Regions from separate parts of the Fictibacillus sp. WQ 8-8 genome, predicted to be linked through region 2. Evidence: a T-box and tRNA genes for the amino acid it is inferred to sense, from the RefSeq annotation. Region 2 holds a T-box; the other holds one or more tRNA genes.

Region 1 (2,131 bases), on a different contig from region 2:
GCAAATATAAGGAACACGATTTTAGGAACACGATTCTTACTTATTTTAGTCGTATTGATGAACGCAAAAAAAGACCTCTTACAAGTGTAAGAAGTCTTTTATATACATGCTGATTAGTTATGTAATGGTACCGGTGGTCGGGGTCGAACCGACACTCCCAAGGGAACACGATTTTGAGTCGTGCGCGTCTGCCAATTCCGCCACACCGGCATGCAATTAATCATTAGGCAGTTAAGTTATAAAATATTATGGTGCCGAGGGCCGGACTCGAACCGGCACGATAGTCACCTACCGCAGGATTTTAAGTCCTGTGTGTCTGCCAATTCCACCACCCCGGCGCTGGGGAATTATGTAGTGGAGGCGGCAACCGGATTCGAACCGGTGGATAAGGGTTTTGCAGACCCTGGCCTTACCACTTGGCTATGCCGCCAGAAACAAACAAGATAATATGGAGCGGAAGACGGGATTCGAACCCGCGACCCCAACCTTGGCAAGGTTGTATTCTACCACTGAACTACTTCCGCATTGATGGCTGGGCTAGCAGGATTCGAACCTACGAGTGACGGAGTCAAAGTCCGTTGCCTTACCACTTGGCTATAGCCCATCATATGGGGCGACTGATGGGAATTGAACCCACGAATGCCGGAATCACAATCCGGTGCGTTAACCACTTCGCCACAATCGCCACATGGCAGGGGCAGTAGGAATTGAACCCACACCAAAGGTTTTGGAGACCTTCGTTCTACCTTTAAACTATGCCCCTAAATTGTTAATGTGCAACTAAAATTTAGATGGTGGAGGGGGACGGATTCGAACCGCCGAACCCAAAGGAGCGGATTTACAGTCCGCCGCGTTTAGCCACTTCGCTACCCCTCCATGAGAGACAAATCCTATTTTAATACAAATTCATCTATTCTTCAAGAAGAAATTTCTTACAGTTCTTGAAAAGAAAAGTGGTGCCGGCTAGAGGACTTGAACCCCCAACCTACTGATTACAAGTCAGTTGCTCTACCAATTGAGCTAAACCGGCAAAAAAAATGGTGGCTCGAGACGGAATCGAACCGCCGACACGAGGATTTTCAGTCCTCTGCTCTACCGACTGAGCTATCGAGCCAAAATGGCGGACCCGACCGGGGTCGAACCGGCGATCTCCTGCGTGACAGGCAGGCATGTTAACCACTACACCACGAGTCCATTTTGGTTGCGGGGACAGGATTTGAACCTGCGACCTTTGGGTTATGAGCCCAACGAGCTACCAGACTGCTCCACCCCGCGATAATATTAAGCTTACGGACGATATGTCCGAGTTAATGACTGTCTCTTCCTCTACAAGCAAATTCTTGAATGTAGAAAAAGTTAAGTATTAATGGTGGAGGATGACGGGTTCGAACCGCCGACCCCCTGCTTGTAAGGCAGGTGCTCTCCCAGCTGAGCTAATCCTCCGAAAAAGTTATATGTATAAAAAATGGTGACCCGTACGGGATTCGAACCCGTGTTACCGCCGTGAAAGGGCGGTGTCTTAACCGCTTGACCAACGGGCCATATGTTGAAAAGTTATGGCGGAGAGCAAGGGATTTGAACCCTTGATACGGCGGTAACCGTATACACGATTTCCAATCGTGCTCCTTCGGCCACTCGGACAGCTCTCCAAAATATGGCTCCACAGGTAGGACTCGAACCTACGACCGATCGGTTAACAGCCGATAGCTCTACCACTGAGCTACTGTGGAATAATATAAGCCTGGCAACGTCCTACTCTTACAGGGGGAAGCCCCCAACTACCATCGGCGCTGAAGAGCTTAACTTCCGTGTTCGGTATGGGAACGGGTGTGACCTCTTCGCTATCGCCACCAGACATATTTTGAGGTATATTCCCTCAAAACTAGATAACTTTCCATCCAAACTTTCACTGATGCTAACGTCCAGCTCCATGAACCATATCCTCGAGGTCGTTTCAATCCCTCCTACGAACACCAAAAACGTGTTCTCGTCAGGATCTCCAACGCTTGTCGGATATAAACGGTTCATACCGCTTTTGTTAATAAGGATAAGCCCTCGACCGATTAGTATCTGTCAGCTCCACGTGTCACCACGCTTCCACACCAGACCTATCAACCTCATCATCTCTAAG
Region 2 (19,562 bases):
CGATGGCTGGCCAATTTTCTTTTCTTATAGCCGAATGGTACAATAAAGATTAGAAAACAACCGATCAGGGGGTATTATTTTGGCAAATAAATTAGTTTTGATTGATGGAAACAGTATCGCATATCGTGCGTTCTTCGCGCTTCCTCTGCTCAACAATGATAAAGGTGTCTATACAAATGCAGTATACGGATTTACGACGATGCTGCTTAAAATATTGGAGGATGAAAAGCCCAGCCACGTGCTTGTTGCATTTGATGCGGGGAAAACAACCTTCAGGCATAAAACGTTTACCGAATATAAAGGAGGACGCCAGAAAACTCCTTCTGAGCTTTCCGAACAATTTCCGCTGATCCGCCAGCTTTTGGACGGGTTCGGAATTAAACGGTACGAGCTTGAAAATTATGAAGCGGATGATATTATCGGCACGCTTTCTAAACAGGCTGAAAATGGTGACTGGGACGTTAAAGTCTTTACTGGTGATAAGGACTTGCTTCAGCTTGTAACAGAAAACGTCAAGGTTGCACTGACCCGCAAAGGGATCTCGGAAGTAGAGGCTTATGACCTTCAACAGGTGGAAGAGAGATATGGCTTAACTCCTCACCAGATTATCGACATGAAGGGCCTCATGGGCGATCCATCCGATAACATCCCTGGAGTTCCAGGAGTCGGAGAAAAAACAGCCATTAAACTAATCAAACAGTTCGGCACTCTGGAAGAAACGCTGGAATCAATTGATCAGGTTTCAGGTGCAAAGCTGAAGGAGAAACTCAAGGACAATAAGGAACAGGCCTTGATGAGCAAAGAGCTGGCAACGATCACGCATGAGGCACCAATTGAAATCTCCATAAACGATTCTCTTTACGAAGGGTACCAAACAGAACAGCTGATTCCACTCTTTAAAGATCTTGGCTTCAACTCGCTGCTGGAACGAATCGGCGGGGACAGTGAAGAAACACAGCTGAGCGAACAGGAAAAAGAAGAGATTTCCTTTGAAAAGGCTGAAGAACTCAGTCATGAAATCTTATCATCACCTGCCGCTCTTATAGTAGAAACAACACCGGAAACCTACCATAAAGCTCCGGTCAACGGGCTGGCGATCGTAAACAGCAACGGAAAGTATTTTATTCCTGCTGAAACAGCGCTCTCTTCAGCATCGTTTAAGGAATGGGCGGAAGATGAAAGTAAAATTAAATACGTGTTTGACGCCAAAAGAGCGTACGTCGCATTGGACTGGAACGGTATTTCATTGAAGGGTGTAGAATTTGATCTAATGATCGCCTCTTATCTGCTGAATCCGTCCGAGTCCGGGGACGATGTAGCTGGAATTGCAAAACGCTACGGTATACATGACACTGATACAGAAGAAGCGGCGTACGGAAAAGGTGCCAAACGAAAGGTGCCTGAAGAAGAAATTCTATCCGAACATCTCGTTCGCAAAGCGAATGCTATTTTTTCTCTTCAGGACAAGCTTTCTGGAGAACTGAAGGAAAACGAACAGTATGAACTTTTTGCCGATCTTGAACTCCCATTATCACTGGTGCTGGGTGAAATGGAAACAACAGGAGTGAAGGTGGACGTCGGCAGGCTTCAAGCGATGGGACACGAGCTCACAGAGCAACTGAAAATACTTGAAGGAGAGATTCATGAACTTGCCGGAGTATCTTTTAATATAAATTCTCCGAAACAGTTAGGAGAGATCTTGTTTGAAAAGCTGAATCTGCCGGCCATTAAAAAGACAAAGACCGGTTACAGTACTTCGGTGGATGTGCTTGAGAAACTGGAAGGCAAGCATGAGATCATCAGGAAAATCCTTGTTTACCGCCAGCTTGGAAAATTAAGCTCTACCTATATTGAGGGGCTTCTGAAGGTTGTCGACGAAGATACTGATAAGATCCACACACGCTTTAACCAGGCGCTGACTCAAACAGGACGGCTGAGTTCAACAGAACCAAATCTGCAAAATATCCCGATAAGGCTTGAAGCGGGAAGAAAGATCAGGGAAGCCTTCGTTGCTTCAAAACCAGGCTGGAAAATTCTTGCCGCTGACTATTCTCAAATTGAGCTTCGTGTCCTTGCCCATATTTCACAGGACGAAAACCTGATGGAAGCCTTTAAAAAGGAAATGGACGTTCATACGAAGACCGCAATGGATGTTTTTCATGTGGGGATGGATGAAGTGACCTCAGAAATGAGAAGGCATGCCAAAGCAGTTAACTTCGGTATCGTATACGGAATTAGTGACTATGGCTTGTCGCAAAGCTTGAATATTACAAGAAAAGAAGCCGGAGAGTTCATTGAACAGTATTTGAAAACTTTCCCTGGTGTAAAAGAATATATGGAATCGATCGTCCGACAGGCGAAACAGGACGGCTATGTTTCAACGCTTATGCACCGCCGCCGATACCTGCCAGAGATTACGAGCAGAAACTTCAATTTAAGAAGTTTTGCTGAACGTACAGCCATGAATACTCCGATTCAGGGAACAGCGGCTGACATTATTAAAAAGGCGATGGTTGAAATGGATCAGGTGCTGAAAGACGAAAATCTGGAATCCTTGATGCTGCTTCAGGTGCATGATGAGCTGATCTTTGAGGTACCGGAAAATGAAATTGAAAAGCTGTGTACTCTCGTTCCGCAAGTGATGGAATCTGCACTCGGCCTTGATGTTCCATTAAAAGTTGATTTGAATTACGGAGATACATGGTACGACGCAAAATAAAAAAAAGAGAAGAGAAAACAGCCGATTTGGCTGTTTTCCGTTTGATTTGAGGTGAAAGATATGCCTGAATTGCCAGAGGTAGAAAACGTAAAAAACACACTGAACAGACTGGTTGGCGGAAAAACGATTAAAGAAGTTAGAGTCTTATGGAGCAATATTATTAAACATCCTGAGCTCGATGAATTCAAAATCCGGCTCAGCGGCCAGACCATAGAACATGTAGAGCGAAGAGGCAAGTTCCTTAAGATTTTTCTTGATGATGACGTTCTTGTTTCCCATCTGAGAATGGAGGGGAAGTATGCCTTAAACCAAAAGAAAGAACCGTTTGATAAACATACGCATGTTCTCTTTGAGTTTACTGACGGAAGTGAACTCCGGTACCGGGATGTCAGGAAATTCGGTACGATGCATCTGTATCGAAAAGGGGAAGAAGAACAGCGGCAGCCGTTATCCAAACTCGGTTATGAGCCTTTTTCCACAGAACTTACTCCATCTCTTTTAAAGAAGATGTTCTCGAAGACAAGCAGGCCGGTGAAAGCAGTCCTGCTGGACCAGTCTCTCATAACAGGTCTGGGAAACATCTATGTTGATGAAATTCTTTTTGCATCGGGTATACACCCCGAACAAAAAGCGAACGGATTATCGCTGCAGCGATTAAAAAAGCTGCAGGAAAACATGGTATCGATCCTGAAAGAGTCAGTCGAAAAAGGCGGCAGTACGATTCGCTCTTATGTGAATTCCGAAGGGAAAGCCGGTAACTTTCAACTGGAGCTTTTTGTTTATGGAAAAAAGGGAGAGCCATGCAAAAAATGCGGCCGTGAAATTACTAGATCCGTTGTTGCAGGACGAGGCACTCATTTTTGCAGCAGCTGCCAAAAATAACAGTTTCCAAGCTCCTTTCATATACTACAGAACGTGGTATGAAAGGAGCTTTTGCCGTTATGGTGTCCTTTTCGATGCTCTTACTGGCGTTTGCAGTAAGTCTTGACAGCTTTGGTACGGGGCTGACTTATGGCATGAAGGAAATAAAGATTCCGTTAAAATCTGTCATTATCATTTCCTCATGTTCGGCCATTACCTTTTTTATTGCAATGGGATTCGGCCATTTTTTAGAACGCTTTTTATCGCCGCATGCCGGGCAGGTAACTGGCGGCTTGATCCTTTTAGGTCTCGGTTCATATTTTTTGTACCAAGTAGCCAAACCTGAAAAAAAGGCCGCGGCTGTACCTGAAGAGAAGACTATTGTAAAATTAGAAATAAAATCTCTGGGAATCATGATTCAAATCTTAAGTAAGCCGACAATCGCAGATCTTGATAAATCCGGCTCTATCAATGGCTGGGAGGCGGTCTTGCTGGGCGTCGCGCTTTCATTGGATGCTTTCGGAGCGGGAATCGGAGCAGCGATGGTTGATATGCCTCCTTTTCTTACAGCATTTACGGTAGCCTCCATGAGCTCGATATTTGTACTTGGTGGCATGAAATTAGGGTTTGCAGTGTCCAGGATTACGTGGATGAAGAAGCTTACCTTTCTTCCAGGGATATTACTGATTATTATAGGATTACTGAAAATGTAACAGGAGGATCGTAAAATCATGATCATAGGCCTGACCGGCGGAATTGCCAGTGGAAAAAGCACAGTTTCCAACCTTTTGCGGAGCTATAACATACCTGTTGTTGATGCAGATTTAATCGCGCGTCAGGTTGTGGAGCAAGGCCAGCCCGCCTACGTTAAAATTGTCGAGAACTTTGGGATAGAAGTAATAGATGAAGAAAAGAACCTCGATCGAAAAAAACTTGGCAGCGTCATATTCAACGATTCTGCCAAACGGAAGGTGCTGAATGAGATTGTTCATCCGGCTGTACGGCATGAAATGAAGAGCCAGGCAGCACATTATCTTAATGATGGATTCAGCCATGTGGTCATGGATATTCCACTGTTGTTTGAGAGCGATTTGACCCATATGGTGGACCGCACACTCCTGATCTTTGTTGATGAAGAAGTCCAGTTCAGCCGATTAGTTATGAGAGACCACTTCACGGAGGATGAGGCAAGGAGCAGGATTGCTTCCCAGATGCCCCTTAAAGATAAAGTAAAGCTGGCGGATGCGGTGATCACAAACAATGGATCTTTGGAAGAGCTCAAAGTGAAACTGGATGCCCAGCTTAAGGAATGGAATATTATTTAGCCCTCTGTCTAGGCAGAGGGTTTATTTTTTGCCCGTTTTTATAAAATGATGTTCTTTTTTTATTTAAATATGCTATACTAATTGTAGAAAAAGAGGCAAAAAAGTATAACATATATGGAGGGAGCACACCATGAAAGCAAAAGTAGCGATTAATGGACTCGGGCGGATCGGAAGAATGGTATTTCGTAAGATGATGGAGGAAAATAACGAGTTTGAGGTTGTAGCAATCAACGCAAGCTATCCTCCTGAAACGTTAGCACATATGATTAAGTATGACTCAATTCACGGAATGTTTGATGGTGAAGTTAGTGCCCATGAAGGCTACTTAATGGTGGACGGGCAAAAAGTGCTTCTGCTCAATTCCCGCAACCCAAGAGAACTGCCATGGAAAGGGCTCGGCATCGATATCGTGATTGAAGCCACTGGAAAATTCAAAACAAAGGAAATGGCAGGCTACCATCTGCAAGCTGGAGCGAAGAAGGTTATTATTACTGCACCTGGAAAAGATGAAGACATCACGATTGTTATGGGTGTAAATGACAGCGATTACAAAGCGGACGAACATCATATCTTATCCAATGCTTCATGCACAACGAACTGTCTGGCACCTGTAGTAAAAGTACTCGATGAACAGTTCGGGATTGAATCAGGAATGATGACTACCGTACATGCCTATACAAATGATCAAAAAAATATTGATAACCCGCATAAGGACCTCAGACGTGCAAGAGCTTGCGGCCAATCCATCATTCCAACGTCTACCGGGGCGGCAAAAGCAATCTCCAAGGTTCTTCCTCATCTCACAGGAAAATTGAATGGAATGGCACTCCGAGTCCCGACTCCAAATGTATCATTAGTTGATTTAGTGGTCGATCTAAAAACGGATGTGACAGAAGAGATGGTAAATGAGGCTTTAAGAACTGCGTCTGAGGGTGCATTAAACGGTATTCTTGGATACAGCGAACAGCCGCTGGTTTCCATTGATTATAACGGTAATGAGAATTCTTCAATCATTGATGGTTTATCAACAATGGTTATTGAGAATAAAAAAGTAAAAGTGCTTGCCTGGTATGACAATGAATGGGGCTATTCTTGCCGTGTTGTTGATCTGGCAGGTCTTGTTGCTGCAGGTTTAGCTCAAAAGGCGGATATGAGGATTCCTTCATAAAGCAAAAATTAAAAAAGAACGGATGGAGCCGGTTTCTGGCGCTGTCCGTTCTTTTTGTTTTTAAACAAAATCCACCTATTTTATGTCATTAGTTTTCATATGAAAATTTAGAGGGAAATTTCAAACAAATTATTGCAAATGAAAAATAAAACAAGTATACTATGATTCGTGAACTTCAAATAAAGCAAACCAAGGCGTTGGATTCTACTTAAAGGGTTAGGACCTCTTAGGACTAACTTTCCCCCGTGGTAGATGTTCAATACCGCATGCTTGAAGGCATGAAAAATTTTTAAGGGGGACTATGCTAATATGGATACAATGGGAAGACACGTAATTGCTGAACTATGGGGATGCAACAGTGAAAAGCTAAATGATATGAGGTTTATTGAAGAGACGTTTGTTGACGCTGCCCTTAAAGCAGGTGCAGAAATTCGTGAGGTTGCTTTTCATAAGTTTGCGCCGCATGGCGTGAGTGGGGTTGTTATTATTTCTGAATCACATTTGACAATCCACAGTTTTCCAGAGCATGGTTATGCAAGCATTGACGTATACACTTGTGGGGATCGTATTGATCCAAATGTGGCTGCTGATTACATTTCACAGGCTTTGGAAGCGAACAGCCGTGAAAATTTAGAAGTTCCACGTGGAATGGGTCCTGTTAAAGTTGCTAAAAATAAAGTTGCTGCTAATAAATAAAAATGAATGCTAAGTCGAAAAAGAGGTGTGTTATTTGCACCTCTTTTTTTACTTTCCGCTTTTGCATGGAGGAGTTTAGAGGAGGGGTACCATGCTTAGACAATTGCAAAATATCTTGAAGAATCATTCGGAAACTTCCGAGAACCACCAAGATCCTTTACTGCAAACCCATTATTTCAAAGCGAACCGCACAAAAGTCATGGATGCCATTGAAGAACTTGTCCGGCAGCAAAGCCATTATAAACTGCTTGGATCATCAAAAGAACGGGGCGAGCTATCTTTTGAAGTTACAGCTCCAAGGAAGGCTTTTGCCGTGATCACTGCGACCTCTCTCAGACCATTTAAAACGGCAGTCGATATTAATGTCACGTCTGAATCGCCGCTTCCGATCGATTTTGGATACAGCAGAAAGGTGATCCTTGCTATTAATGAAGGATTGAAAGGAAAGCTTGAATTTATTGGCACATCTCTGCTTGAAAACAATTAATTCTTGTCACATGCCCTCCTTTTGTCTAAGATAGAATTATAATAGAGGTTAATTAATTTTTGGAGTTGATCTGCTTTGCGTTGTCCGTCCTGTCAGTATAACGGTACAAAAGTGCTTGATTCTAGACCGGTCCATTCGGGGAGATCGATTCGCCGCAGGCGGGAATGCGAGTCTTGCACCTATCGATTTACAACCTTTGAAACGGTTGAAGAAATACCGCTGATTGTTGTGAAAAAGGAAGGTACCCGGGAAGAATTCAGCCGTGAAAAAATTCTTCGCGGACTTATAAAAGCTTGTGAGAAACGCCCTGTACCTTTAGAAGTTCTTGAAAATATCGTGGACAACATAGAAAAGGACCTGCGGAACCAAGGGGTTTCTGAAATAAACAGCAAAGAAGTCGGCGAAAAAGTCATGGATTATCTTGCGGACACGGACGAAGTAGCTTATGTCCGATTTGCTTCGGTCTACCGGCAATTTAAGGACATCAATGTATTCATACAGGAACTGAAAGAATTAATAAAAAAAGACGAGCACTAACTTGCGTAAGACAGTACCAGTTTTACGCTTTTTTTTATCGGAATGCTTGTTTTTCTCTATAGACTTAGAAAAAAACTTTTTTTTGAAAGGTGAGAACCATGAGTGTACACTGGAAAGAAATTGTCCCGGTGGATACATATGAGGTTCAATTTAGCGGCTATCTCCATAATATAGACCGCAAAGTATTGACCATGCTGTACCAGCCGTTAATAGGCGCTTTTGCCTATAGTTTATATATGACATTTTGGTGTGATGCCGAAATGAAAACGCCAAAAGAGCAAACGCATCAGAGGCTCATGAATGTGACCCAATTTTCATTGAAGGATATTATTGCCGCCCGAAAAAAGCTGGAAGCCATCGGCCTGCTGAAAACTTATAAACGGGATAAAGAAGATTCGAGGGTTTACTTATATGAATTGCAAACCCCTCTGTCACCGGATGAATTTTTCAACGATGGGGTCTTGAACATCTATCTTTATAATCGATTAGGCAAAACAAAATATTGCGAGATGCGAGACCATTTTATTCAAGAAGAAACTGAGATGGAAGAATACGTGGAGATGACGTCATCATTTAATGATGTTTTCGTATCGCTTCATCCCTCTGAAATGACAGCAGGGACTTATTCGGAAATTCAGGAGGGATCAGGCGGAAGTCTGGCAGAAAGAAAACCAGGCAATCCGTTGTCCATCACTTCTGAGGACTTTGATTTTGATTTGTTGATCTCCAGCATTTCAAGCTTTATTCTTCCGAAAGAAGTCATAACTCCTTCCATAAGGGAATCCATCCTTAAACTGGCATACGTTTACCAGATGGGACCGCTTGAGATGAGCAGGCAAATCCAAAACGCGTACCATCTTCATGGAGAGTTGACTGCCGAAAATCTCCGGAAGGAAGTTCAAAAATGGTACAGGATTGAAAACAACAACCAGCTGCCGCAGATGGCTCTCCGTACTCAGCCGCAGAGCTTAAAATCAGCTGCAGGCAGAGAGCCTGTCACAGAAGAAGAAAAAGTGATAAAATTCTTTGAAGAAGTATCACCTTTTCAATTGCTGGAACTCCAATCTGGAACAAAGCCGGCGGAAGTGGATTTGAATATTGTTACGTATCTCATGCTTGAGCAAAAAATGACTCCGGGTGTGGTCAATGTTTTGATCGACTATGTACTGAAGACCAATGATCTAAAACTTACACGTTCATTCGTCGAAAAAATTGCGAGCCACTGGGCCAGGAAAAAAGTACAAACCGTTCAGGAAGCCATGGCGCTAGCTCGTTCAGAACAGAAGAAGTACAAAGAGTGGCAGGAGCGTAAGAATACAAATTATAAGCGTAATGGAACCCAGAAAAAGAGCGCCCGTCTGCCCGACTGGCTGAAGGATGAAGAGGCAACGGCAGAGAAAAAAGAAAAGAACAATAATAATAATGAGCTTGAAGAGCAAAACCAGCAATGGCTTGAAAACCTGCTTAAAGAAATCTAAAGGGGGGAACGAAAATGGAATCGATTATGGACGCCGTTAAAAAAATGGAAGGGTACGGTCAGCTTAAAAAGGAATATGACCGAATTAAGCAGCATGTACTCACAGATCCTTATGTTATCTCATTCCTGGAGCAGAACCCTGATTTGAATCAATCAAGCATTGAAAAAGGATTGACGAAGCTCTATGAATATTCCAAGGAAAAGAACCATTGTTCCAATTGCCCAGGGCTGAATCTTTGCCCAAACCTGATGCAAGGGTATCAGCCGGAACTGGCGGCAGAAAGAAATACGATCGAAATTTATTATGAAAAATGTTCGCTGAAAAAACAGGATGAAAAGCAGAAGTCGATGAGTGCCCTCATCCGAAGCTATTTTATCCCGAAAGATATCCTGCAGGCATCCTTTGACCGTCTTCACAGCATTGATCAAGACAGAAGAGAAGCGATTGGTGCTGCATGGGATTTTGTCAAAGCGGCTTCTTCTGGAGAAGGGGCGAAAGGGATTTACTTTTACGGCAAGTTTGGTGTTGGAAAGACCTATCTGCTGGGTGCGATAGCCAACGCGTTGGCTGAGCGGCAGATTCCTTCATTGCTCGTTCATACTCCCGAGTTTTTGCGGGAGATAAAAAGCAGCCTTTCTGACGGAAGTTTCAACGAAAAAATGGAGCTGCTCAAAACCGTTCCTGTCCTCATGCTTGACGATCTTGGTGCCGAAAACATGACAAATTGGGTCAGGGATGAAATCATTGGTGTCATACTTCAATATCGTATGATGGAGAGGCTGCCGACGCTGTACTCCTCCAATTATGATTTTACCTTGCTTGAAGAGCATTTTTCCTACTCGCAAAAAGGCGGCCTCGAGCAAGCAAAAGCAAAACGGATCATGGAGCGTATTCGCCATCTTGCCGTGCCGATCTTTATCGGTGGAGATAAAAACTTCAGAACTTTTCAGTAAAATAGATCTACTTGATTAACCTCTATCATAAAAGATAGAGGTTTTTTGTTTAGTCTGATGAATCTTCGGGAAGATGCAAATACTACCTATAGAATCAGCAGACAGAAAGGAAATGAATATGGGAATAATTCTTGCAGTCATCACAGCAGTTTGCTGGGGAAGCATTGTATTGGTCAGCCAAAAACTGGGGGGAGATTCATACAGCCAGACATTGGGGATGACCATCGGTGCCCTTGTCTTTTCGGTAATTACATTTTTTATCGTTCAACCTGATATGAACTCTCTTGTAATCATTGTAGGAGCGATTTCGGGTGCCTTATGGGTTGTCGGCCAACGGTTTCAATTTGCGACTGTTGATCACCTCGGTGTGGCAAAAACGGTGCCTCTCTCAACGGGTATGCAGCTATTTGGGACAACACTCTTTGGCGTACTCGTGTTTCATGAGTGGAAAACAAAGACAGAGATCATTATTGGAATCATCGCTATCGTTGTTATCATTTTAGGAGCCGTCTTTACATCGATCAGGGATAAGAACAACAAAGAGGACGGCAGGACCAATTATAAAAGAGGTTACCTTATCTTGCTGCTATCCACCGCAGGCTATGTTGGCTATGTGGTTATTGTCAATTGGTTTAAGGTTGGAGGATGGGAAGCGATACTTCCACAGGCAGCGGGTATGTTTATCGGCGGTTTACTTCTCACTTTTACAGGTAAACCGTTTAATAAATTTGCTGTAAGAAATATTTTAACCGGAATTCTATGGAGTACAGGAAACATCACTTTGTTGCTTTCATTGCCGAAGATTGGTGTAGCGACAAGTTTTTCGCTTTCACAAACGGGAATCATCATCTCCACTCTCGGCGGAATTTTTATTTTAAAAGAAAAGAAATCAAAACGGCAGATCATCTTCGTTATTGCAGGATGTCTACTTATTATCGCGGGCGGTGTTATGCTCGGGATTACAAAACGTTAAGGAGCGGATGAAAAACATGTTTACAGATCTAGAAGGAAAAGCAGTCATTATCACAGGAGCGAGTACAGGAATCGGAAAAGCCTGTGCCCAACGTTTTGCAAAAGAAAAAGCAAAGATCACTGTAAATTATTTTAGTGAAAAGGATAATGAAGTGGAAGAACTTCTCCAGGAATTAAGAGATCTCGGCGGAGAAGCGATCGCCGTTCAGGGAGATGTGACAAAGGAAGAAGATATTAAAAATCTGGTCGAACGCACAGTGGAATCCTTTGGAAGACTGGATATTATGATTAACAACGCGGGGATTGAAAATGAGGTTCCGTCGCACGAGCTATCTCTTGAAGATTGGAATAAGGTTATCTCCACGAATTTGACGGGGCAATTTCTTGGCTGCCGTGAAGCAATCTCGTATTTTCTGAAGAATAACATTGAAGGCAGTATTATTAACATGTCGAGCGTTCATGAGATCATCCCTTGGCCGCACTTTGTGCACTACGCAGCGAGTAAGGGCGGTGTAAAGCTCATGACTCAGACGCTAGCGATGGAATATGCACCAAAGAAAATCAGGGTAAATGCCATTGCGCCAGGTGCCATCAACACACCAATCAATGCCGAAAAGTTTTCAGATCCTGGCAAAAAAGCGGATGTAGAAAAACTAATTCCATTGGGCTATATTGCTGAACCTGACGAAATTTCTTCTGTCGCCGTGTGGCTCGCTTCCAAGGAATCAAGATATGTAACAGGACATACGCTCATTGCTGATGGAGGAATGACATTATATCCTTCTTTCCAGGCAGGCCGTGGATAAGCCTTAAATAATTAAGATGAAACGAACTAAGACAAACCGGCTTGCTCGGTTTGTCTTTCTCTTTTATCATTGCATTCCTGCAGCTGTATTCATTTCGCAAAATTTTTTAAAATGTGATAGGATAATAGAATGCTACATAAGATGTCCGTAACTGGAGGTAATATAGATGAGCATTGATGCGATTTTGCAGAAAGCCCTTGATGGTACACGATTGACCGTTAAGGATGCTGTTGCTCTGTATGAGAGTGATGAAGTTGAAAAAATGGGTGAGGCGGCCGACGTCATCATGAAGCGGTGGCATCCAGAACCGATTACTACTTTTGTTATCGGGCGAAACGTGAACTATACCAATTTTTGTGATACATACTGCCGTTTCTGTGCATTCTACCGTCCGCCTGGAAGCAAGGAAGGTTATGTGCTGGATGATGAAGTGATCTTCCAAAAAATCCGGGAAACGATCGATGTAGGCGGAACAGAGATCTTGATGCAGGGTGGAACAAACCCGAATCTGCCGTTCTCTTATTACACTGATCTGCTCCGCAATATTAAAAAGCGCTTTGATATTACGATGCACTCCTTCTCTCCGGCTGAGATCTGGAAGATGGTCGAAGTTTCAGGCCTCTCACTGGAAGAAGTCCTAAAAGAGCTGAAGGATGCAGGACTTGACTCTCTGCCTGGCGGCGGAGCCGAGATCCTTGATGACCGTACGAGGAAAAAAATCAGCCGCTTAAAAGGATCATGGACAGAGTGGATCGACTGCATGAAAACGGCGAAGAAAGTCGGTCTTCATTCCACGGCTACCATGGTTATCGGTTTCGGCGAGACCTTTGAAGAGAGAGCATTGCATCTTCAGCGTGTCCGTGATGCTCAAGATGAGACCAACTGTTTCTTAGCCTTTATCTCATGGACGTTCCAGCCAGATAACACGAACTTAAAGGGTGAGAAAACAACGCCAAGAGAATATCTTAAAAATGTGGCAATCTCACGCCTCTTCTTGGATAACATTTCAAACTTCCAGTCTTCCTGGGTGACGATGGGACCTGAGGTCGGCAAAAAGTCTCTTCATTACGGCTGCAACGACTTCGGAAGCACGATGATGGAAGAGAACGTGGTCTCAGCTGCCGGAACGACCCATAAAGTCAATACGAATCTGACACTGCGCCTTATACGGGAAGCGGGTAAAATCCCGGCACAGCGCAACACCAAATACGAAACGCTGCGTGTGTTCGACGAAGAAGAAACCGCAGAAAAAGACTTTGTCATGCAGAACTGATAGAAAAACATAGAATCCCGGCCTTTCTTGTAGAGGGCTGGGTTTTTTTGCACAATTAATTATTGGAATATTCTCATTTTTGATAATTTTGTTATAATAAAGAGGATTACATAATTTAAGGGGGACAAAGATGAAAAAAGTAGTGTTGTTATTATTGCTTGGGAGTTTGCTGACATTGGCAGCATGTGGAGGGAAATCCACGTCAGGAAGCCCGTCTGAGAAATTGGTTGTAGGAACAGACGCTGCATATGCTCCATTTGAGTATTTAAAAGATGGGAAGATTGTCGGTTTTGATGTTGATTTGCTCAAGGCCGTTATGAAGGAAGCAAAGCTGGATTATAAGTTGAAAAACACAGGATGGGATCCTCTGTTTACCTCTTTACAAAGCGAACAGGTCCAGGCTGGTATTTCAGCGATAACCATTAATGATGATCGAAAAAAATCATATGACTTCTCATCTCCATATTTTGAGTCCATTAATAAGATTCTTACAAAAGAAGGGTCACCGATAAAAAGTGTGGATGATTTAAAAGGAAAGAAGGTCAGTGTTCAAAATGGAACGACCGGACAAGCTGCCTTGGAAAAGAAATTTGGGAAAGAAAATACCAATGTCAAAAAATACGACAGTAATGTGTTGGCTATTCAGGCACTAATAAGCGGTGAAGTGGATGCGGTTGTTGCTGATAACACTGTTGTAGATGAGTATGCAAAAAACAATCCGGACAAAAAGCTCTCAGTCGTAAATGATAAAACAAACTTTGAATCTGAATTCTATGGTATTGCTTTTCCTAAGGGCAGCAAAGATAAAGCAAAAGTTGACAAAGCTTTGAAGAAGGTCATTGCTGATGGAACCTACACCAAAATTTATAAACAGTGGTTTAAAGTAGAACCGAACCTGGATGTGCTGAAAAAATAAACCTACTCAGAATGACCGGAGGAACACATGGATTTCTATAAATTTGATCTCGTAGAGAAGTATTTACCTTTTTTTATTAAAGGAACATGGGTTACGATCGAAATTTCAGTTGCGAGCATTATTTTCGGAACCCTCTTGGGACTATTCATCGCACTCGGAAAAATGTCTTCAGTCCAGGTGATTCGGCAGCCGTTCATTTGGTATATAAACTTTTTTCGGGGAACACCGCTACTTGTTCAACTTTTCTTGATTCACTTTGCGGTCATGCCGCTTTTCATGAAGCCTCCTATTGCACTTGTTTCTGCCATTACGGCTCTCTCCTTAAATGCAGCGGCCTACATCGCGGAGATCTTTAGGGCGGGTATCCAATCTATTGATAAAGGCCAGACCGAGGCAGCCCGTTCGCTGGGGATGACGCATAGACAGACAATGAGGCATATTATCATTCCTCAGGCATCTAAACGCATGATTCCTCCTTTAGGAAATGAATTCATTGTTTTAATTAAAGATTCTTCACTGGCAGCCGTCATTGCGACTGAAGAACTGATGTACTGGGGAAGAGCGATGATGGGAGAATACTATCGTCCTTGGGAACCTTTTTTGACGGTAGCGCTTATTTATCTGATTCTTACTCTTACGTTGACACAACTGCTAAACTTTCTTGAACGCAAATATGCACTGGATTAACCGGCAGCAGGGAAACCTGCTGTTTTTTTATTAATCTTTTAAAAGAGTTCATTTTTCATGACGTTGTCCCATATAGTGTAACATCGAGTGTTTGGGGGAGGGACAGGGTTGGCAGAACTTATATTTGCAGATCATGAAGAATGTAACCAATTACAAAAGGAACTGAAGCAGATGGCTCGATCACTTAACATAAAACCTTCCTTTTTAGAATCCGAAAGCCGTTCATTATTATTGAATACAAAAGAGCATCTGGATTCAATTGTTCAGGTGCTGGCTTGCTATACTCGTAAAAAACTGGAGGAATCACGAATCCTGTTTTTTATTGAACATTTTTTTTATTTCACGGATAAGCAGGAGCAAGCAGAAATTGCAGCGATCGCCAAGGAATTTATCGAACAGGAACGGGAGGAAGTGCCGGCGGTAAAAGATCTGGATACGTGCGATTATCATGTGAAAGAAGCCTGGAGAAAAATCTTAACCGAAGAAGGGCTATCATTTACATTTGAGTCTTTTGTACAGTTCCGTTTACGGGAGTACCTTGATCTTCTACAAATTTACGTCGAATGTGCGATCGATGAATACAAACTCGAGCTTGAATACCAGTCCTTCATCGATCAATTGCGTAAGTGTGCAGCCAATCAGCCGTTTCTCACAGCCGAGGTTCACGTGGCCTTCGACGGTAAATTTAAGCTGTATGATGAGGAATACCGGCTATACAGTGAAAAAATGCTTCAGCTTATGCATGAAAGAGCATTGGTTCTGACCAAGGAGTTTAATCTCGACGAAAAAGTGCTGGGTCCGATCATGGGTTTAGCTCCGGAAGTGTTGTATTTGTACCTGGAAGAAGAAAATCACGGCATGATACATACATTGCAGAACGTATTCCAGGAGAGACTGATTAAAAGGCCCCTTCAGCTGTTTTATGGTTCAAGAAACAAATTTATCGAAAAGATGGACGGTAGATAAGGATTGCTCTTGATTTTGCAGTATAGTATGAATATAATAATTGTATAAATTGGATACCAAAATCAGTAAAGATAAGGACAACGGATATTTTTTACGGTTTATAGAGAGGGATGCCTGAGGCTGAAAGCATTCTAACACGGAAAAATGTCTTACCCCCTTTGAACTTCAGCGGTGAAGGTAGAGTAATCGCTGACGGCCCAAAGCCGTTAAATCTTGACCGAGTGCCATTGCAGAATCCTGCAGTGGAACAAGGGTGGAACCACGAGTACAACACTCGTCCCTTTTTGTGGACGGGTGTTTTTTGTATTTTATTTTGAACAAGGAGAGATTATGAATGACAGACATTAAGCTTACTTTTCCTGATGGTTCTATCCGTGAGTATCCGAAAGGAATCACTGCAGAACAAGTAGCAGAATCCATCAGCTCCAGCCTGAAGAAAAAGTCCGTTGCCGGTAAAGTAAACGGGGAATTGTACGATTTCACACGTCCGATCGAGGCGGATGCATCCATTGAGATCGTTCCACAAGATTCACCTGAAGGACTCGAGATGACACGCCACAGTACAGCCCATTTGATGGCACAGGCGATCAAACGCATCTATAAGGATGTCAAACTCGGCATCGGGCCAGTCATCGAGAACGGTTTTTATTATGATATCGATCTTCAAGAAGCTTTAACACCGGAAGATTTGCCTAAGATTGAGAAGGAAATGAAAAAGATCGTAAGCGAAAACCTGCCGATCATCCGAAAAGAAGTGACCAGGGAAGAAGCCATCGCGATTTTTGAAGGCATTGACGACCATTTAAAATTGGAGCTCATCCGTGATCTTCCGGAGGATGCGGTTATTACCATTTACGAACAAGGCGAGTTTTTTGACCTTTGCCGCGGGCCGCATCTTCCATCCACTGGAAAAATCAAGTCCTTTAAATTGATGAGCATCTCAGGCGCTTATTGGAGAGGAGACAGCGATAACCAGATGCTTCAGCGCATCTATGGAGCAGCTTTTCTTAACCAGAAAGAGCTGGATCAGCATCTTGTCTACCTTCAAGAGGCGAAAGAGCGAGATCACCGGAAACTTGGAAAAGAGCTGGATCTTTTCACTGTTTCCCAAAAGATTGGACAAGGTTTGCCGGTCTGGCTTCCAAAGGGTGCGACGATCCGCCGTATCATCGAGCGTTATATTGTCGACACAGAAGTAAGACTTGGCTACGACCATGTCTACACTCCTCATCTAGGCAGTGTAGAGCTCTATAAAACATCAGGACACTGGGATCATTATAAAGAAGATATGTATCCTGCGATTGAAATGGACAACGAGCAGCTTGTTCTTCGTCCGATGAACTGTCCGCATCACATGATGGTGTTCAAGAACAGCATGCACAGCTACCGTGATCTTCCAATCCGTATTGCTGAGCTTGGAACGATGCATCGCCATGAGATGTCAGGAGCATTGGCTGGCCTTCAGCGTGTCCGTTCCATGACATTGAATGATGCTCATATCTTTGCCCGCCCGGATCAATTAAAAGATGAGTTTATCCGCGTAGTAAAGCTCATCCAGCGTGTGTACAAAGACTTTGGCATTACAGAATACAGGTTCCGTCTTTCTTACCGTGATCCTGAGGACAAAGAAAAATACGTAAACAACGATGAGATGTGGGAAAAAGCACAGGCTCTTCTTAAAGAAACTATGGAAGATATGGACTTGGATTATATAGAAGCAGAAGGGGAAGCCGCGTTCTACGGGCCGAAGCTTGATGTTCAGGTGAAGACTGCGCTCGGAAAAGAAGAGACGCTGTCTACTGTACAGCTTGATTTCCACTTGCCTGAACGCTTTGACCTAACGTACAAAGGAAGCGACGGAAAGGATCACCGTCCGGTCGTTATCCACCGCGGAGTCGTTTCCACAATGGAACGTTTTGTCGCCTTCCTGATCGAGGAATACAAGGGTGCGTTCCCGGTATGGCTTGCTCCTGTACAGGTACAGATTATTCCTGTATCCACTGTTCATGAAGAGTACGCAAGAAAGATTAGTGAGGAACTGCTGGAAGAAGGCATTCGCGTCGAAGTCGACAACCGCGATGAAAAGCTGGGATATAAAATCCGTGAAGCGCAAATGCAAAAAATCCCATACATGCTCGTGCTCGGTGATCAGGAAATTTCCGATCAAGCCGTCAACGTCCGTAAATACGGTGAGCAAAAATCAGAAACTGTATCCTTTGATGCGTTCAAATCAAGCATTCTTGAGCAAGTGAATAAAAGAGGATAAAATTAGAGAACTGCGAATTCATTCGCAGTTCTTTTTTTTGCAGCCCCTTAGCGGTGCCTGGCACCCTGTTTACATAACTGAGTTTTAGCGGGTAAAGCCTGATGTTTTGGAGGGTAAATCCTTCATTTCGGCGGGTAAATATCAATTTTGGCCTGTAAATTGATTTTCCCTTCTTTAATCACTTGAGTGCGAGGAAAAAACTATTTTAGTGCTTGCAAAACAACAAGTAGTACTGTAAAATAAATTCTGTTGTGAAGAACAAAGAACATTAGTTGACAAGAGGTTCTTGTCAATGGTATATTAATTTAGGTAATTAAATAAGTTGAGTTTCGAACAAAAGCAGAAGCACCCGCTTCTCACCTGATCAACGCATTGTGCTGTTGGCTGGTCAACCGAACTTTCAGAAATGATGATGAGGTCGTGTGGGTGCAGTATGTGCCGACGCTTTTTTTATTTGTTTACAAAGTGCTGAGTTAATGACTACTCACATAAATTTCTTGGAGGTGACTTACTATTAGTAAGGACATGTCTGTCAATGAGGGCATACGTGCTCGTGAAGTAAGACTTATCGGGGCTGATGGCAGCCAGCTAGGGATTAAAACACGTCATGAAGCTCTTGATATTGCGGCAAATGCCAATCTTGATCTTGTACTTGTTGCACCAACCGCTAAACCGCCAGTGTGCCGTATCATGGACTATGGTAAGTTTAAGTTTGAGCAGCAGAAAAAAGACAGAGAAGCACGTAAGAATCAAAAGATTGTTACAACGAAAGAAATTCGCTTAAGCCCTACAATTGAGGAGCATGATTTTAACACAAAGCTTAAAAATGCCCGCAAGTTCCTTGAAAAAGGCGATAAAGTGAAAGCAAGCATTCGTTTCCGGGGCCGTGCCATCACGCACTCCTCGATCGGAAAAACTGTGCTTGAAAAATTAGCTAAAGAATGTGAAGACGTTGCTACGGTTGAAGTTCGACCAAAAATGGAAGGCCGAAGCATGTTCCTCATTTTAGCACCAACAACCGAAAAATAATTACTTTCCAGGGAGGAATCCAATCATGCCTAAAATGAAAACACATAAAGGTGCTGCAAAGCGCTTCAGAAAGACTGGAACAGGTAAACTTAAGCGTGCACGTGCGTTTACAAGCCATATGTTCGCTAACAAATCTACTAAAGCCAAGCGTAAACTTCGCAAAGCGAAGATTGTTACAAGCGGAGATTACAAACGTATCCGTACACTATTAACTTACAAGAAAAAATAATAATAACTGATCGTATATATCTAGGAGGGTATTAAAATGCCAAGAGTAAAAGGTGGCTATGTGTCACGTCGTCGTCGTAAAAAAGTATTAAAGTTAGCTAAAGGTTATTTCGGATCCAAACATAAGTTATTTAAAGTTGCTCAACAGCAAGTTTTCAAATCTCTTATGTATGCATACCGTGACCGCCGTCAAAA

Evidence for each region. The T-box of region 2 lies ahead of thrS (threonine--tRNA ligase). A T-box ahead of a tRNA ligase gene usually reads a tRNA of that ligase, here a tRNA-Thr.
Region 1: it has a tRNA-Thr gene. The T-box ahead of thrS (threonine--tRNA ligase) is inferred to sense a tRNA for this amino acid. The anticodon was not compared.

What each region holds. Positions count from the first base shown of each region.
Region 1 is NZ_JAMXKG010000006.1:340,979-343,109, forward strand. It holds tRNA gene M1K46_RS15975 (tRNA-Leu) at 126-210, opposite strand; tRNA gene M1K46_RS15980 (tRNA-Leu) at 250-338, opposite strand; tRNA gene M1K46_RS15985 (tRNA-Cys) at 356-430, opposite strand; tRNA gene M1K46_RS15990 (tRNA-Gly) at 450-524, opposite strand; tRNA gene M1K46_RS15995 (tRNA-Gln) at 530-604, opposite strand; tRNA gene M1K46_RS16000 (tRNA-His) at 610-685, opposite strand; tRNA gene M1K46_RS16005 (tRNA-Trp) at 690-763, opposite strand; tRNA gene M1K46_RS16010 (tRNA-Tyr) at 793-876, opposite strand; tRNA gene M1K46_RS16015 (tRNA-Thr) at 955-1,030, opposite strand; tRNA gene M1K46_RS16020 (tRNA-Phe) at 1,039-1,114, opposite strand; tRNA gene M1K46_RS16025 (tRNA-Asp) at 1,119-1,194, opposite strand; tRNA gene M1K46_RS16030 (tRNA-Met) at 1,199-1,275, opposite strand; tRNA gene M1K46_RS16035 (tRNA-Val) at 1,368-1,443, opposite strand; tRNA gene M1K46_RS16040 (tRNA-Glu) at 1,467-1,541, opposite strand; tRNA gene M1K46_RS16045 (tRNA-Ser) at 1,558-1,649, opposite strand; tRNA gene M1K46_RS16050 (tRNA-Asn) at 1,656-1,730, opposite strand; rRNA gene rrf (5S ribosomal RNA) at 1,740-1,855, opposite strand; partial or broken rRNA gene M1K46_RS16060 (23S ribosomal RNA) at 2,044-2,131, opposite strand, start outside.
Region 2 is NZ_JAMXKG010000005.1:175,690-195,251, reverse strand. It holds gene polA (DNA polymerase I) at 80-2,719, shown strand; gene mutM (DNA-formamidopyrimidine glycosylase) at 2,780-3,601, shown strand; gene ytaF (sporulation membrane protein YtaF) at 3,661-4,293, shown strand; gene coaE (dephospho-CoA kinase) at 4,312-4,905, shown strand; gene M1K46_RS12880 (glyceraldehyde-3-phosphate dehydrogenase) at 5,036-6,073, shown strand; gene speD (adenosylmethionine decarboxylase) at 6,383-6,769, shown strand; gene M1K46_RS12870 (hypothetical protein) at 6,861-7,256, shown strand; gene nrdR (transcriptional regulator NrdR) at 7,332-7,793, shown strand; gene M1K46_RS12860 (replication initiation and membrane attachment family protein) at 7,892-9,271, shown strand; gene dnaI (primosomal protein DnaI) at 9,286-10,224, shown strand; gene M1K46_RS12850 (GRP family sugar transporter) at 10,343-11,197, shown strand; gene M1K46_RS12845 (glucose-1-dehydrogenase) at 11,214-12,002, shown strand; gene mqnC (cyclic dehypoxanthinyl futalosine synthase) at 12,169-13,275, shown strand; gene M1K46_RS12835 (basic amino acid ABC transporter substrate-binding protein) at 13,406-14,191, shown strand; gene M1K46_RS12830 (amino acid ABC transporter permease) at 14,219-14,878, shown strand; gene ytxC (sporulation protein YtxC) at 14,987-15,844, shown strand; T-box leader at 15,904-16,129, shown strand; gene thrS (threonine--tRNA ligase) at 16,179-18,110, shown strand; ribosomal protein L20 leader region at 18,442-18,567, shown strand; gene infC (translation initiation factor IF-3) at 18,636-19,139, shown strand; gene rpmI (50S ribosomal protein L35) at 19,165-19,368, shown strand; gene rplT (50S ribosomal protein L20) at 19,405-19,562, shown strand, end outside.